4 regions of the Streptomyces sp. NPDC004284 genome follow, and region 1 is predicted to be linked to each of the others. Evidence: riboswitches for the same ligand, from Rfam matches in the RefSeq annotation. Region 1 holds a riboswitch; each other region holds the start of a gene.
The links. Region 1 has a riboswitch for cobalamin ahead of cobN (cobaltochelatase subunit CobN). Riboswitches for the same ligand answer to the same signal wherever they lie in the genome.
Positions count from the first base shown of each region.

Region 2: another riboswitch for cobalamin. It lies ahead of ACFYUS_RS36505 (ABC transporter substrate-binding protein); the one in region 1 lies ahead of cobN (cobaltochelatase subunit CobN).
Region 3: another riboswitch for cobalamin. It lies ahead of ACFYUS_RS02910 (ribonucleoside-diphosphate reductase subunit alpha); the one in region 1 lies ahead of cobN (cobaltochelatase subunit CobN).
Region 4: another riboswitch for cobalamin. It lies ahead of ACFYUS_RS33360 (prenyltransferase/squalene oxidase repeat-containing protein); the one in region 1 lies ahead of cobN (cobaltochelatase subunit CobN).

Region 1 is NZ_JBIAMJ010000005.1:84,494-88,142, reverse strand. Features, by position in the region: gene ACFYUS_RS15160 (precorrin-8X methylmutase) at 1-390, opposite strand, end outside; gene ACFYUS_RS15155 (cobalamin biosynthesis protein CobG) at 387-1,607, opposite strand; cobalamin riboswitch at 1,791-1,923, shown strand; gene cobN (cobaltochelatase subunit CobN) at 1,963-3,649, shown strand, end outside.
Region 2 is NZ_JBIAMJ010000024.1:6,555-10,203, reverse strand. Features, by position in the region: gene ACFYUS_RS36510 (FecCD family ABC transporter permease) at 1-547, opposite strand, end outside; gene ACFYUS_RS36505 (ABC transporter substrate-binding protein) at 544-1,596, opposite strand; cobalamin riboswitch at 1,683-1,808, opposite strand; gene ACFYUS_RS36500 (cold-shock protein) at 1,905-2,111, opposite strand; gene ACFYUS_RS36495 (DJ-1/PfpI family protein) at 2,321-3,046, opposite strand; gene ACFYUS_RS36490 (TetR family transcriptional regulator) at 3,254-3,649, opposite strand, start outside.
Region 3 is NZ_JBIAMJ010000001.1:622,389-626,037, reverse strand. Features, by position in the region: gene mctP (monocarboxylate uptake permease MctP) at 1-533, shown strand, start outside; gene ACFYUS_RS02915 (GNAT family N-acetyltransferase) at 621-1,121, shown strand; cobalamin riboswitch at 1,164-1,307, shown strand; gene ACFYUS_RS02910 (ribonucleoside-diphosphate reductase subunit alpha) at 1,440-3,649, shown strand, end outside.
Region 4 is NZ_JBIAMJ010000019.1:17,300-20,948, reverse strand. Features, by position in the region: gene ACFYUS_RS33365 (protein kinase) at 1-1,403, opposite strand, end outside; cobalamin riboswitch at 1,552-1,702, shown strand; gene ACFYUS_RS33360 (prenyltransferase/squalene oxidase repeat-containing protein) at 1,777-3,024, shown strand; gene ACFYUS_RS33355 (SCO2322 family protein) at 3,021-3,649, shown strand, end outside.

The DNA.
Region 1 (3,649 bases):
GTCCCGCCACAGTTCGAGGGCGGCGGCCGAGCGGGTGGTGCCGAGCTCGGCGGCGAGACCCGGGACGGCCGGGTCGGAGAGGGCGCAGAGCACCTCGTTGTCGGCGGGCAGCCGCTTGCGGGTGACGCCGCTGGCGACCATCTGCGCGTCGCAGAGGATGGGCGCGCCGGCCCGGAGTGCGGCGCGGGCGCTCGCGACGACGCCCGGGGAGTGGGCGATGTCCTGCACGAGGTCGGTCATCCCGCAGGCGTGGATCATCCGGACCGCCACCTGGGCGACGTCGGCGGGCAGGCCCGAGAGGTCCGCCTCGGCGCGGATGGTGGCAAAGGACCGGCGGTAGATCTCCGTCCCGTCCTTCTCGTAGTCGAACATCCTGGTGCTCTCGCTCATCTCGTCGTGCGGGCCGTGGTCACTGCTTCGGGCAGGGAGGTGCGGGGGGTCGGTACGCCGTTCACCAGGTAGGTGTCGTCGCCGGTGGCGAGGACGTCCACCCAGGTGCCGTGCGGGTGGCCGCAGCGGCGCTCGCACCCGGAGTAGTGGACGGGCAGGCCCCCTCGCCGGACGAGGGCGGCGTCCGCCCGTACGTCGGCGAGGGACTTGGCGCAGCCGGGGCGTCCGGTGCAGGCGCTGACCCCGACCGAGGGCAGGTCGGGCCGGGTGATCAGGCCGTGCTCCGCCAGGTCCCGGTCGGCGGCCCCCACGACGACCACCCCCCGCCAGGGCGTGAGCCGGAGCTCCTCGGCCCCGTCGGCCAGGGCCCGCAGCTGGGCGGCCGTCAGCCGGCCGAGCGGGGCGAGGACGTGCAGGGCGCGCTCGCCGAGGGGGCCGGGCGCGGGCGGCGGGGACGCGGGAAGCGGCGGTACGGGTACGGGCTCCGCCGTGATCCCGGCCCGCGCGAGGGCTCCGGCCCAGTCGGGCACGTGCTCCTCGGGCAGCTCGCGCGGGCGCCAGGCCCCGTTCCCGGCGGCCCCGGCGGCGTCGAGGAACACGAGGGCGGCGGTGAGGGCGGCCCGGACGGCGTCGGTCGCGGCCAGCCGGAAGGCCTCCGGGCCCAGCCGCAGCAGGACGGATCCGTCCGGCCCTGCGATCAAGCTCACATCGCCGCCGAGCCCGGCGACGTCCCCGCGCCCGTCGTCCAGGACGAACAGGAACCGTCCCGAGAGCGACGCCGCCCGGGGCTCGGCGCAGAGTGCGGTGTCCAGTGCGCGGGCCCACAACTGCACGTCCGCGGAGCCGAGTCCGTCGAGTCCCGCGCCGGGCGAGGCCACGATGTTGCGGACGCGCTCATGGGTGGGGGAGGGCAGCAGACCCGCCCCGTCCAGGAGGGACGCCAGGTCTGCCCCGCAGCCCTCGCCGAGCCCGCGCAGCTCCGCGTTGCCGCGCGAGGTGATGCTGATCCGTCCGTCGCCGAGCGTCTCCGCCGCGACCGCGAGCGTCTCCGCCTGATGTGTCGTCAGGCGCCCTGCGGGCAGGCGCAGTCGGGCCAGGCGTCCGTCGTCGGCGGGGTGCAGGCGCAGCGCCCCGGGGCAGGCGTCGCCACGGTCCCGTATGCGAGCTTCGCCCGGTTCGGGCGTCGGGGGTGGGGTGGGCGGCATGGCGGCGAGCATACCCACGGGGAACCGCCTGACCACCGGGTGTGATCCGGCCGACTCCTGGCGCTCCGGGCCCTGCCGGTGCCTGCCGGTCCTTGGTGCTCGAGGCCCGCCGGTGCTCGCCCGTGCCGCCGTCGGACGTCCCGGTGTGATCCGGCCGACCCCGACGCTCCCTGGGGCCCGACCCCGGCACGATCTAGGATGCAGATCGGCATGGGGTCCCAGGACCCCGGGGAGGAAGCCCGGTGAGAATCCGGCGCGGTCCCGCCACTGTGAGCCCGTACCCGCGAGGGACGGGTGAGTCAGGAACTCCCGCCGTCCACACGACCACCCGGGGCGCGGACAACCCCGAGGAAGGCCTGAGCTCGCCATGCTCCTGCTGCTGTCGCACTCCGACACCGACCTGCTCAGCGCCCGCGCGGCCGGGGGGCCGGTGGAGTACCGCTTCGCCAACCCCTCCCGCCTCCCCCTCGCGGACCTCCCCGGGCTGCTCGACGGCGCCGACCTGGTCGTCGTCCGGCTCCTCGGCGGCGTCCGCTCCTGGCAGGAGGGCCTCGACGCGATCCGCGCCGCCGGGAAGCCGGTGGTCGTGCTCAGCGGCGAACAGGCTCCCGACGCCCAGCTCATGGAGGCCTCCACCGTCCCCGTCGGCGTCGCCACCGAGGCGCACGCCTATCTGGCGCACGGCGGCCCGGCGAACCTGGAGCAGCTGGCCCGCTTCCTCTCCGACACCGTCCTGCTCACCGGCCACGGCTTCGAGGCCCCGGCCGCCGCCCCCACCTGGGGCCCGCTGGAGCGGACCGTGCGCAACGGGACCGGCCCGACCGTCGCCGTGCTCTACTACCGCGCCCACCACATGAGCGGGAACACCGCCTTCGTCGACGCCCTCTGCGGCGCGATCGAGGACGCCGGCGCCCGCGCCCTCCCGCTGTACGTGGCGTCCCTGCGCGCCCCCGAGGCCGAGCTGATCTCCGTCCTGCGCGGAGCCGACGCCATCGTCACGACCGTCCTCGCGGCGGGCGGTACGAAGCCCGCCGAGGCGCAGGCCGGCGGCGACGAGGAGGCCTGGGACGCGGGCGCGCTCGCCGCGCTCGACGTGCCGATCCTCCAGGCGCTGTGCCTGACCGGGTCCAGGGAGGCCTGGGAGGAGAACGACGAGGGCCTCTCCCCGCTGGACGCCGCCAGCCAGGTCGCCGTGCCCGAGTTCGACGGCCGCCTCATCACCGTCCCGTTCTCCTTCAAGGAGATCGACGAGGACGGCCTGCCCGCGTACGTCGCCGACGCCGAGCGCGCGGCCCGCGTCGCCGGGATCGCCGTCCGGCACGCCCGGCTCCGCCACATCCCGAACGCCGAGAAGAAGCTGGCGCTCGTCCTCTCCGCGTACCCGACGAAGCACTCCCGCATCGGCAACGCGGTCGGCCTCGACACCCCCGCCTCCGCCGTCTCCCTGCTGCGCAGGCTGCGGGAGGAGGGGTACGACTTCGGGCCCGTCGAGGACATCCCCGGCCTCGTCTCCGGCGACGGCGACGAGCTGATCTACGCCCTCATCGAGGCCGGCGGCCACGACCAGGACTGGCTGACCGAGGAGCAGCTCGCGAAGAACCCGGTCCGCATCCCGGCCGCCGACTACAAGCGCTGGTACGCGCAGCTGCCCGCCGAGCTCCGCGAGCAGGTCGAGGAGCACTGGGGCCCGGCGCCCGGCGAGATGTTCCTCGACCGCTCGCAGAACCCGGAGGGCGACATCGTCCTCGCCGCCCTGCGCCGCGGGAACCTCCTCGTCCTCATCCAGCCGCCGCGCGGCTTCGGCGAGAACCCGATCGCGATCTACCACGACCCCGATCTCCCGCCGTCCCACCACTACCTGGCCGCCTACCGCTGGATCGCGGCCCGCGCCGAGGACGGCGGCTTCGGCGCCGACGCCATGGTCCACCTGGGCAAGCACGGCAACCTGGAGTGGCTGCCCGGCAAGAACGCCGGCCTGTCCGCCGCCTGCGGCCCCGACGCGGCCCTCGGCGACATCCCGCTGATCTACCCGTTCCTCGTCAACGACCCGGGCG
Region 2 (3,649 bases), on a different contig from region 1:
CGGCGGTCATCACGACGAAGGAGGTGAGGGCGGAGAAGAGCTGCATCGCGGCGACGCCCGCGAGGACCACCCGGTCCGTGGAGCCGCCGAGGGTGTGACTGAGCAGCAGCACGAGCGCGAAGGAGACCACCGCCCCCAGGAACGCCCCGCCGGTGACGGAGAGGACGCCGCCGCCGACGCCGAGGACGACGACCGCGACCGCGCCGGTCGAGGCGCCGGAGGAGACGCCCAGGACGAAGGGGTCGGCGAGCGGATTGCGCAGGAGCGACTGCATCACCGCCCCGCAGACGGCGAGTCCGGCGCCGCAGACGGCGGCGAGGAGGGTACGGGGCAGCCGCAGGTCCCAGACGATCCCGTCGCGGATCGGCGAGAGCTCCGAGGCGCCGCCGCCGAGGTGGGCGGCGATCACGGACCCGGCCTCGCCGACGCCGATGTCCGCCGGGCCGATGGTGACGGCCACGGCCACGGACAGCCCGAGCAGCGCGAGTCCGGCCGCCGCCCACAGGAACACCGTGGCGGACGCGGCCCCTTGCCGGGTGGTGCTCACTTCGCGAGACCGTACGAGCGGAGCGCGGCCGCCACCTTCTCGATGCCCTCGACGGTGCGGAGGCCGGGGTTGAGCGCCTGGCCGCTGAGCAGGACGTACCGCTTGTGCTTCACCGCCGCCATGTTCCGGGTGACGGGGTCGGACTCCAGGAACTCGATCTTCTTGGCGGCGCTCTCGGCGGACTGCGCGCGGCGGGTCAGGTCGCCGAGCACGAGGACGTCGGGGTCGCGGTCCGCGACGGTCTCCCAGTTGATCTGGGGCCACTCCTCGCGGGTGTCGTCGAAGACGTTCTTCGCCCCGAGCGCGTTCGTGACGATCCCGGGCGCTCCGCAACAGCCCGCCATGTAGGGCGACTTGGAGTCCGAGTACCAGTAGAGGACGGTGGCGTCGGTGAAGTCGGCCGCCGCCGTGGCCTTCGCCACCCGCGCCTTGAGCCCGGCCACGAGCTTCTCGCCGCGCTCGGGGACCGCGAACACCCGGGCCAGGTCGCGGATCTCGCCGTAGACGGTCTCCATGGTGAGGGGGCGGGTGCGGACTCCGTCGCCGTCGCCGCTGTTGTCCTTGCCGACGCAGTCGGTGGGCGAGAGGTACGTGGGGACGCCGAGCTGCTCGAAGCGCTCGCGGGGCGCCACCCCGCCCTTGCCGAGGGTGTACCCGAACGAGGCGGCCGCGAAGTCGGGTTCGGTGTCGAGGACCTTCTCGAAGGAGGGGTAGCGGTCGGCCAGGCGCGGCACCTTCGCGTTCTCCTTCTCCAGCCCCTCGAGCACCGGGTCCGTCCAGGTCGCGGTGCCCACCATGCGGTCGGCGAGGCCGAGGGAGAGCATGATCTCCGCCGCCCCCTGGTCGAGGGCGACGGCCCGGCGCGGGGCGCGGTCGACGCGGACCGGCCGTCCGCAGTTGTCGTCGAGGGTGACGGGATGGCCGTGCTGAGGGGCGCTCTTCCCGGACGGTGCGGAGGACCCTCCGCCGCAGCCGGTCACCGTCGCGGTGAGGAGCAGGACGCCGGCCAGGGCGAGCACGGCGGAGCGGACGGGGTGTGCGAGCGGCACGGGAACTTCCTCTGCGGCCACGGCTCATACGCGGAGCCTGTCGTACGGTCCTCCCCGGACGGCAGCGTGCCGCCGGGGCCGCCAGCAGGTCTTCGGACTCGGGGTCGGCCGGACGGAGCGCCTTCCCGGGCCCGTCGTGCCGCCCAGTGGCCGATGCTCCGCCCGTCGCCCTCACCGCTGCGCGTCAGTTCCGGTCTTCCACCGGATTCCCTGACCCGTGCACGTACCCGTTCAGGTGCGTACAAAGGTGCGACTGGCCTCGGCACAGTACCACCGGGCGGCGACCGCGCTCCGGGGCCCGGCCGGTGTCAGGCGCGCAGCTCCCTGGCCTCGAAGCGGCCGTCGCCGAGGACCAGGACGAAGGAGACCTGCTGCCCCTCGGAGACCGTCCGCCTCTCGTTCTCGATGTCCTCGGCGCGGAAGTACACCTGCTCCTCGGAGCCCAGGGGGACGACGAAGCCGTACCCGCCGAGACGGTTGAAGGACCGCACGATCCCTTTGCTTCTGCCTTCCACGGCGACCTCCTCGTCGTCATCGGCGACGCGGTCGGGCGTGTCCGGCCCCGGGTGGCCGTGTCCGCGCCTCAGGGGAGGTGTACCCCGCACGGCCACCCTTCGCCACCGCCGCGGGCCGGGCGCACCACCCCCGATGATCTAGTACAATATTCAACAGAGGTCCGTTGCCGAAGATCCCCCGTTTCCGGCAGCGGGCCTCACCCCTTTCGTCAGCGCGCGTCCGGCCGGACCCAGACCGTGCCGCGGGCCTCGTACTCCAGCATGGCCTCCAGGCCGTTCGCCGCTTCGGGGCCGAGCTCCCGGCGGACCAGCCAGAGGGCGAGCTCCAGGCCCGAGGTGACGCCGCCGGCGGTCACCAGGTCGCCGTCGTCCACCACGCGCGCCCCCTTCAGGACACCGCCCTGCCGCTCCAGGTCCGGCCGGGCCTTGTGGTGGGTGGTGCAGGGGCGGCCCCGGGTGAGTCCGGCGGCGGAGAGCAGCATGACGCCGGTGCACAGGGCGCTGACGGTGAGCCCCGGCCGGGCCGCCGCCGCGAGGGCGCGGGGCAGGGTGCCCCGGTCGATCTCGGCCCAGACGCCGGGGCTGTCCCGGCGCGCGTAGCCGCCGCCCGGCACGACGAGGAGGTCGGCCTCGCGCGGGGCCCAGGGGTGGTCGACACGGACCTCCGTGCCGAAGGCGGCGGTGACGGTGCCGGGTCCGTCGACGGAGACGTACCGGACGTCCACCGGACGCTCGGAGAAGAACCCCGAGGCGGAGAGCACCTCGTAGGGGGCTGCGAAGTCGAGCTCCTCGACGCCGTCGAAGAGGACGAGGTGCACCCGGAGCGGGCGGCGCGCGGACGCGCCGGCGGCGGTGGCACCGGTTCCCGTGACGCCCGCGAGGGCGCCCGTGGCGCCGAGGGCGGTGGTGGCGCGGAGCAGGTTGCGGCGGTTCATGGTTCTCCCCCAGGGGGTGGAAGGGCCCGACGGTTCTGTCACGCCGAGGCAGTCGGCCGCCGCCGCTTCCCGGTTCCCCGCCCCCTCCGGGCTCCGCGCCCGGCCGGGTCAGACCCCGCCGGGGTACGCGATCCGCGCCGGCTCCCGCGCCGGCGTCGGCTCCTGCTCCTGCTCCCGCTCCCGCTCCCGCTCCCGCGAGGCTCCGCCTCAGGCCCCGCCCGGGTACGCGATCCGCGCCGTGATCCTGGCGATGCGCCGCGCCGACTCCTCCGGCGGGCCCACCGGCTGGACGATGTGGCTGACGGTGAGCCGCACGATCGTCTCGACGGCGAGGCCGCGGGACTCCTCGTCGACGTCGGGCCAGGCCTCGGTCGCGTACGCGTCGAGCATCGCCATCGCCGTGCCGAAGACCGGTTCCGCGCGGGTGGTGAGGTAGGCGAGGAGATCGTCCTCGCCGCCGCGCGCCGCGAGCAGGACGCCCTTGATGAGGGGGTTGTCCACGGCCTGCTGGAGCGTGTAGCCGACGCCCGCCGCGGCCGCCGCCTCCAACTGCCCGCGATGGGCGTCCAGTTCACGCTGGATGCCGAGCAGGAAGCCCTCGAC
Region 3 (3,649 bases), on a different contig from region 1:
GCAACATCTACAAGGACTTCATCAAGAAGGACGCCACCCCGGCCCAGGAGACCAAGGTCTCCAAGCTGGTCTCCCTCCTGGTGAAGGTCGGCGCGCTGATCTTCGTCCTCACCATGGACAAGACGGTCGCGATCAACTTCCAGCTGCTCGGCGGCATCTGGATCCTGCAGACCTTCCCGGCGCTCGTCGGCGGCCTGTTCACCCGCTGGTTCCACCGCTGGGCGCTGCTCGCCGGCTGGGCCGTCGGCATGGTGTACGGCACGGTCACCGCGTACGGCGTCGCCAGCCCGACCAACCCGGCCCAGAAGCACTTCGGCGGTTCGGCCGCCGAGATCCCCGGCATCGGTGAGATCGGCTACATCGGCCTCACCTCCTTCGCGCTCAACGTCCTCGTCACGGTCGTCCTGACCTTCGTCCTCAAGGCCGTCAAGGCCCCCGAGGGCGTCGACGAGACCTCCCCCGAGGACTACACGGCGGACGCGGGCGACGCCGGCGTCCGCGACCTCCCGAAGGTCGGCGCCGGAGCGCACTGACCCACGGACACGTCGAGGAGGGGCCCGGGATCTCACCAGGAGAAACCCGGGCCCCTCCGCACGGCCGGGCGCGGCAGACTGGCGGGCATGGACTTCACGATCAGGGCGGTACGGCCCGAGGAGTACGAGGAGCTCGGCGACCTCACCGGGTTCACCTATCTGAATGACGGGCTGCTGCTGCACGGCGAGGACGACTTCTACCTGGACGTGCTCCGCGACACGGCCCGGCGGGCGCGCGAGAGCGAGGTGCTCGTCGCCGTCGACGCCGACGGCGGGATCGTCGGCGGGGTCACCTTCGCCCCCGGCGGCACCCCCTGGGCGGACATCGCCGTCCCCGGCGAGGCCGAGTTCCGGATGCTCGTGGTCGCGCCGGCGGCCCGCGGCAGGGGCGTCGGAGAGGCCCTCGTACGCGCCTGCGTGGACCGGGCGCGGGCCCTCCCCGGCTGCGCGCGCCTGGTGCTCTCCACGGCCGATCTGATGGTCTCCGCGCACCGGATCTACGAGCGGCTCGGCTTCGTCCGCACCCCCGAACGGGACTGGGAGCCGATCTCCGATCACTCGCTGCGCACGTACGCCCTGGAGTTGTAACTCCCGGGACCGACACAACATGTGGGGGGTGCCACGAGCGGCGCCCCCCACATGTATGCTCGTCCTCGCTGTCGACGCAGGGAAATCCGGCGCGAATCCGGAACTGTCCCGCAACGGTGTGCTTCGTGCGGTTTCGTGCTTCGTACGGAGCGAGTCCGAGGACCTGCCGGCAGCGCGCCCGGTCCGTCCGTTCCGGGTGTCACAGACGTCCGGGCCTCGCGGAGTGGGCCGGTGGACGCGGCGCGCCCGCGCGTACGGGTGCCCGCCTGCCCGCCTCCCCCCGCCCTGGCCCCGAGCCGAGCGAGGGAGAGCCCCCACGTGACCATCGCGCCCGCCGATCCGGCCGCAGCGATCGAGACCGACGGCCCCGGGACCGTACTCCTGCGGACCCTGACCGATCTCACCGCCGACCTCCCGGACACCGACCCCGGCAAGGTCGCCGCCGCCGCGCTGCGCGGCCGCAGCGCCACGTCGGACGAGGCGGAGCTGCGCGAGCTGGCCACCGAGGCGGCCGCCGGCCTGATCGCCGAGGACCCCGCGTACTCCCGGCTCGCCGCCCGGCTCCTGACCATCACCATCGCCGACGAGGCCGCCGGCCAGGGCGCCGTCTCCTTCTCGGCCTCCGTCGCCGTCGGTCACCGCGAGGGCCTCATCGCCGACCGCACCGCCGAGCTCGTCGCGGCGCACGCGGCCCGGCTCGACGCCACGATCGACCAGGCCGGCGACGACCGCTTCGGCTACTTCGGCCTGCGCACCCTCTACTCGCGCTACCTGCTGCGCCACCCGATCACCCGCAAGGTGGTCGAGACCCCGCAGCACTTCATGCTGCGCGTCGCCTGCGGCCTCGCCGAGGACGACAGCGCCCGCGCGCTGGACGAAGTCGCCGCCCTGTACGGCCTGATGAGCCGTCTGGACTACCTGCCGTCCTCCCCCACGCTCTTCAACTCCGGCACCCGCCACCCGCAGATGTCCTCCTGCTACCTCCTGGACTCCCCGCAGGACGAGCTGGACTCCATCTACGACCGCTACCACCAGGTCGCGCGCCTCTCGAAGCACGCGGGCGGCATCGGCCTGTCGTACTCCCGCATCCGCGCCCGCGGTTCGCTGATCCGCGGCACCAACGGGCACTCCAACGGCATCGTGCCGTTCCTGAAGACCCTCGACGCCTCCGTCGCCGCCGTGAACCAGGGCGGCCGCCGCAAGGGCGCCGCCGCCGTCTACCTGGAGACCTGGCACGCGGACATCGAGGAGTTCCTGGAGCTCCGCGACAACACGGGCGAGGACCAGCGCCGTACGCACAACCTGAACCTGGCGCACTGGATCCCGGACGAGTTCATGCGCCGCGTCAACGCCGACGCCGAGTGGTCGCTGTTCTCCCCGGCGGACGTGCCCGAGCTCGTCGACCTGTACGGCGAGGAGTTCGACGCCGCCTACCTCAAGGCCGAGGCCGCCGGTCTGGCCCGCAAGACGATGCCGGCCCGCGACCTGTACGGCCGGATGATGCGCACCCTCGCGCAGACCGGCAACGGCTGGATGACGTTCAAGGACGCCTCGAACCGCACGGCCAACCAGACGGCCGAGCCGGGCACGGTCGTCCACTCCTCGAACCTCTGCACCGAGATCATCGAGGTCACCAACGACGGCGAGACGGCCGTCTGCAACCTGGGTTCGGTGAACCTCGGCGCCTTCGTGACCGGCGGCGACATCGACTGGGCGCGCCTGGACGAGACCGTCCGCACGGCCGTCACCTTCCTCGACCGGGTCGTCGACATCAACTTCTACCCGACCGAGCAGGCGGGCCGCTCCAACGCCAAGTGGCGTCCGGTCGGCCTGGGCGCGATGGGCCTCCAGGACGTCTTCTTCCAGCTGAAGCTGCCGTTCGACTCGGCCGAGGCGCGCGCCCTGTCGACGAAGATCGCCGAGCGGATCATGCTCGCGGCGTACGAGGCCTCCGCCGACCTCGCCGAGCGCAGCGGTCCGCTCCCGGCCTGGGACAAGACCCGCACCGCCCGCGGCGTCCTGCACCCCGACCACTACGACGTGGAGCTCAACTGGCCGGAGCGCTGGACGGCCCTGCGCGAGCGCATCGCGTCGACCGGCATGCGCAACAGCCTCCTCCTCGCCATCGCCCCGACCGCGACGATCGCCTCGATCGCGGGCGTCTACGAGTGCATCGAGCCGCAGGTCTCCAACCTGTTCAAGCGCGAGACGCTCTCCGGCGAGTTCCTCCAGGTCAACTCGTACCTCGTCGACGAGCTCAAGAAGCTCGGCGTGTGGGACGCGCAGACCCGCGAGGCGCTGCGCGACTCCAACGGCTCGGTCGCCGGCTTCACCTGGGTCCCGGCCGAGGTCCGCGAGCTGTACCGCACGGCCTGGGAGATCCCGCAGCGCGGCCTGATCGACATGGCGGCGGCCCGGACCCCGTTCCTGGACCAGTCGCAGTCCCTGAACCTCTTCATGGAGACGCCGACGATCGGCAAGCTGTCGTCGATGTACGCGTACGCCTGGAAGCAGGGCCTGAAGACGAC
Region 4 (3,649 bases), on a different contig from region 1:
GCGGAGGACCGGGCGGGCGTCGGCGCGGACGGGCGCGCGGCGCGCGCCTGGGCCGACGGCACCCCCGTCGACGGCGCCCCCGCCGAGGCGGCCCGGACCCGCGGCGCGGCGCCCGGACCGCGAACGGCGGCACGGGCACGCGGCACCGCGGGGGCCCGGGCGGGTGTCGGCGCGGGGGCCCGGGCGGGTGTCGGCGCGGGAGCCCGGGCGGGTGTCGGCGCGGAGGGCCGCGCGGCGCGCGCCCGGACGGGCGTCGGCGCGGGCTCCGGCGCGAGAGCCTGGGCGGGCAGGACGGCCGTCCGGGGCGGCCCGGTACGCGGCCGGGCGACGGTGGCGGCGGCCGGCCCCGGTTCGGCGGCGGCGTCCGGCGCGACCGGCCGGGGCTCCGGATCGGGATCGGGATCGGGCTCCGGCCCCCGCTCCGGAGCCTCGGAAAGCCCCGGCTCAGGCTCCCGGTCCCGCTCCCGCTCCCGGTCCCGGTCCACCGAAAGCCCCGCCGCAGGCTCCCGCTCCGGCTCCGGCTCGAACTCCGCCTCCGCGTTGAGCAGTTCCTCCGCCTTCTGCGCGATGGCCGCGACCACGGGCGCCGGGAGCCAGCTCCCCGACTCCTCCCGGTGGGGGTCCGCGAGCGCGGCGAGCTCGGTCACCGGTGGGCGGTCGTCCGGCCGCTTGGACAGACAGCGCCGTACGAGCTCCGCGAACGGCCCGTCGACCCCGGCGAGGTCGGGCTCGTGGTGGACGAGCCGGTACAGAAGCTCCGCCACCGAACCGCCGCCGAAGGGCCCGCGGCCGGTCGCCGCGAACGCGAGCACCGCGCCGAGCGAGAAGAGGTCCGCGTCGGGCCCGACCGTCCGCCCCTCCGCCTGCTCCGGCGACATGAAACCGGGCGATCCGACGACCAGGCCCGTCCCCGTCAGGGCCGTCTCGTCGGCGGAGCGTGCGATGCCGAAGTCGATGAGCAGGGGGCCGGACAGCGAGAGCAGCACGTTGGACGGTTTGACGTCCCGGTGCACGAGCCCCGCCCGGTGCACGCCGTCGAGGGCGTGCGCGAGGCCGGAGAGCAGCCGCCAGAGGGCCGGTTCGGGGAGCGGTCCGTGCGCCAGGACCGCCTCGGAGAGCGCGGGGCCCGGCACGTACGCGGTGGCCAGCCAGGGCACCTCCGCGTCCGGGTCGGCGTCGAGGACCGGGACCGTGCCGGCGCCGCGCAACGACTGGGCGGCCCGCACCTCCCGGGCGAAGCGCGTGCGAAAGCCCGGGTCACCGGCGAGCGCGCCGTGCACCACCTTGAGCGCGACCGTGCGGCCACCCCGCGAGCGGCCCAGGTAGACGCGGCCCATGCCGCCCTCGCCCAGCCGGTAGAGGAGCCGGTAGGGACCGATCCCCCGCGGGTCGCTCTCGGTCAACGCCCGCATTCCGCACCCCCGTGAAGACGCCGTCGGCATGTTGTCGTGGCGGCGCCAGCATGGCACAGCGGTCCGCTCCCCGGCAGCGCCTCGGCGAACCCGCTCCCGCCCCGGTGTGAGGCGCCTCCCACCCCCGGGGCGGCGGGCGTACGGGCCGGTAGAGTGGGCGCGTCGTCATCATGCCCGTACGGGGGGAAGCCGGTGGAAATCCGGCACTGACCCGCAGCCGTGAACCGTCTCCCCCCGGAGATTCCGGAGGTCGGTGAGTCGGAATGCCCCGCCCGGGACATGACCGCCGGCACCGTCGAGGAATACGGAGCCGGAGCCTGGTGCCCCCGAGGCGTGCCGGTGCCCGGCCGCAGGAGAGGGCCCCATGAACACCGTCCGCCGCGGCGCCGCCGCGCTCGCCGCCGCCGCAGCCGCGCTCGGCACCGCAGCAGCCGTTCCGGCCGTCGCCGCGCCCTCCCCGTCCGCCTCCGCCGGTGCCTCCGGGACCGGCCTGTACGGCACGAAGGACCCGACGTACGACGGTGTCTGGCGCCAGTCGCTCGCCTTCCTCGCCCAGCGCGCCACCGGTTACCAGCCCGCCGACCGGGCCGTGGACTGGCTGCTCGGCCAGCAGTGCGCCGACGGCTCGTTCGCCTCGTACCGCGCGGACGTGACGAAGCCCTGCGACCCCAGGACGATGCGGGACACCAACGCCACCGCCGTCGCCGTCCAGGCGCTGCGCGCCGTGCGCGGCCAGGCCGCCGCCCCGGAGAAGATCGACAAGGCCGTCAAGTCCGGCTCCGACTGGCTGCGGACCGTGCAGAACAAGGACGGCGGCTGGGGCTACGGCGCCGGCGGCGCGAGCGACGCCAACTCCACCTCGGTCGTCGTCGGCGCGCTCGCCGCGATCGGCGTGCGGCCCGCTTCGTTCACCTCCGCCGAGGGCCGCACCCCGTACGACGCGCTCCTCTCCTTCGCCCTGCCCTGCTCCGACAAGGACGGCGCCGGGGCGTTCGCGTACCAGCCGGACAAGACCGGCAAGCTCCTCGCCAACGCCGACGCCACCGCCGCGTCCACCCTCGCCGCGCTCGGCAAGAGCATCGTCGCCACCAAGGCCTCCCCCCAGCAGCCGCCCGTCTGCCACGACCTGTCGAAGCCGACCGTCGAGCGGGCCGCGCTGAACGGCGCCTCCTACCTGGCGAAGGCCCTCGCGAAGACCGGGCACCTCACCCTGCCGCCGATGCCGGGCGCCACCGACACCACCGAGCAGCCCGACATCGGCAACACCGCCGACGCCGTGGTCGCGCTCGCCGCCGCCGGTGCCACGAAGGAGGCCGAGCCGGCGCTCGCGTGGCTGGAGAAGAACTCCACCGCCTGGGCGAAGGAGAACGGCCCGGCCGCCTACGCGCAGCTGATCCTGGCGGCCCGCGCGACGGAGACCGACCCGCGCGAGTTCGGCACGGCGGACCTCGTCGAGCAGCTCAACGCCACCGGCCCCGCGCCCAAGGCCCCGGACACCTCCGCCGCCTCCACCAGCGACGACGAGTCCGGCTTCGACGTCTGGTGGATCATCGGCATCGGCACGGTCGTCGGCGTCGGCATCGGCTTCCTCATCAGCGGCCGCAAGAAGTGAGCCGCGCGCGGATCGCGGGCGCCGCGGCGGGAGCGCTCCTGGCCTTGGCCGCGGCGGCCCCGGCGCAGGCGGCCGGCTACCGCTACTGGTCGTTCTGGGAGAGCGACGGCGGCAAGCCCTGGACGTACGCCACGCTGGGCCCGGCGAGCGCCCGGCCCGCCGACGGCGACGCGATCGGCTTCCGCTTCGCGGTCAGCAACGGCACGGACGACACCTCCCGCCCCTCCGTCGCCCCCGACTTCTCGGGGATCTGCGGGGGCGTGGAGAAGAAGGACGGCACCAAGCGGATCGCGGTCGTCGTCGACTTCGGCGGCCCCACCGACGCGCCGTCCGGGGAGACCTCGCCGAAGAAGCCGGTCGAGGCCGGCTGCGCGGAGGTCCGCGAGGACGCGACGGCCGCGGAGGCGCTGGCCGTGGTGGCGAAGCCGCTGCGGTACGACAGCGTGGCCATGCTGTGCGGGATCGCGGGCTACCCGGCGCGGGGCTGTGGCGAGCAGGTGGAGGTGGGGGCGACGGCGTCGGCTCCCCCGAAGGCCGCTGCCCAGGAATCCGACGGGGGCGGCGGCCCGTCCTTCGGCGTCCTCGCGGGCGGGGCGGCCGTCCTGGCGCTCGGCGGGGCGGCGAT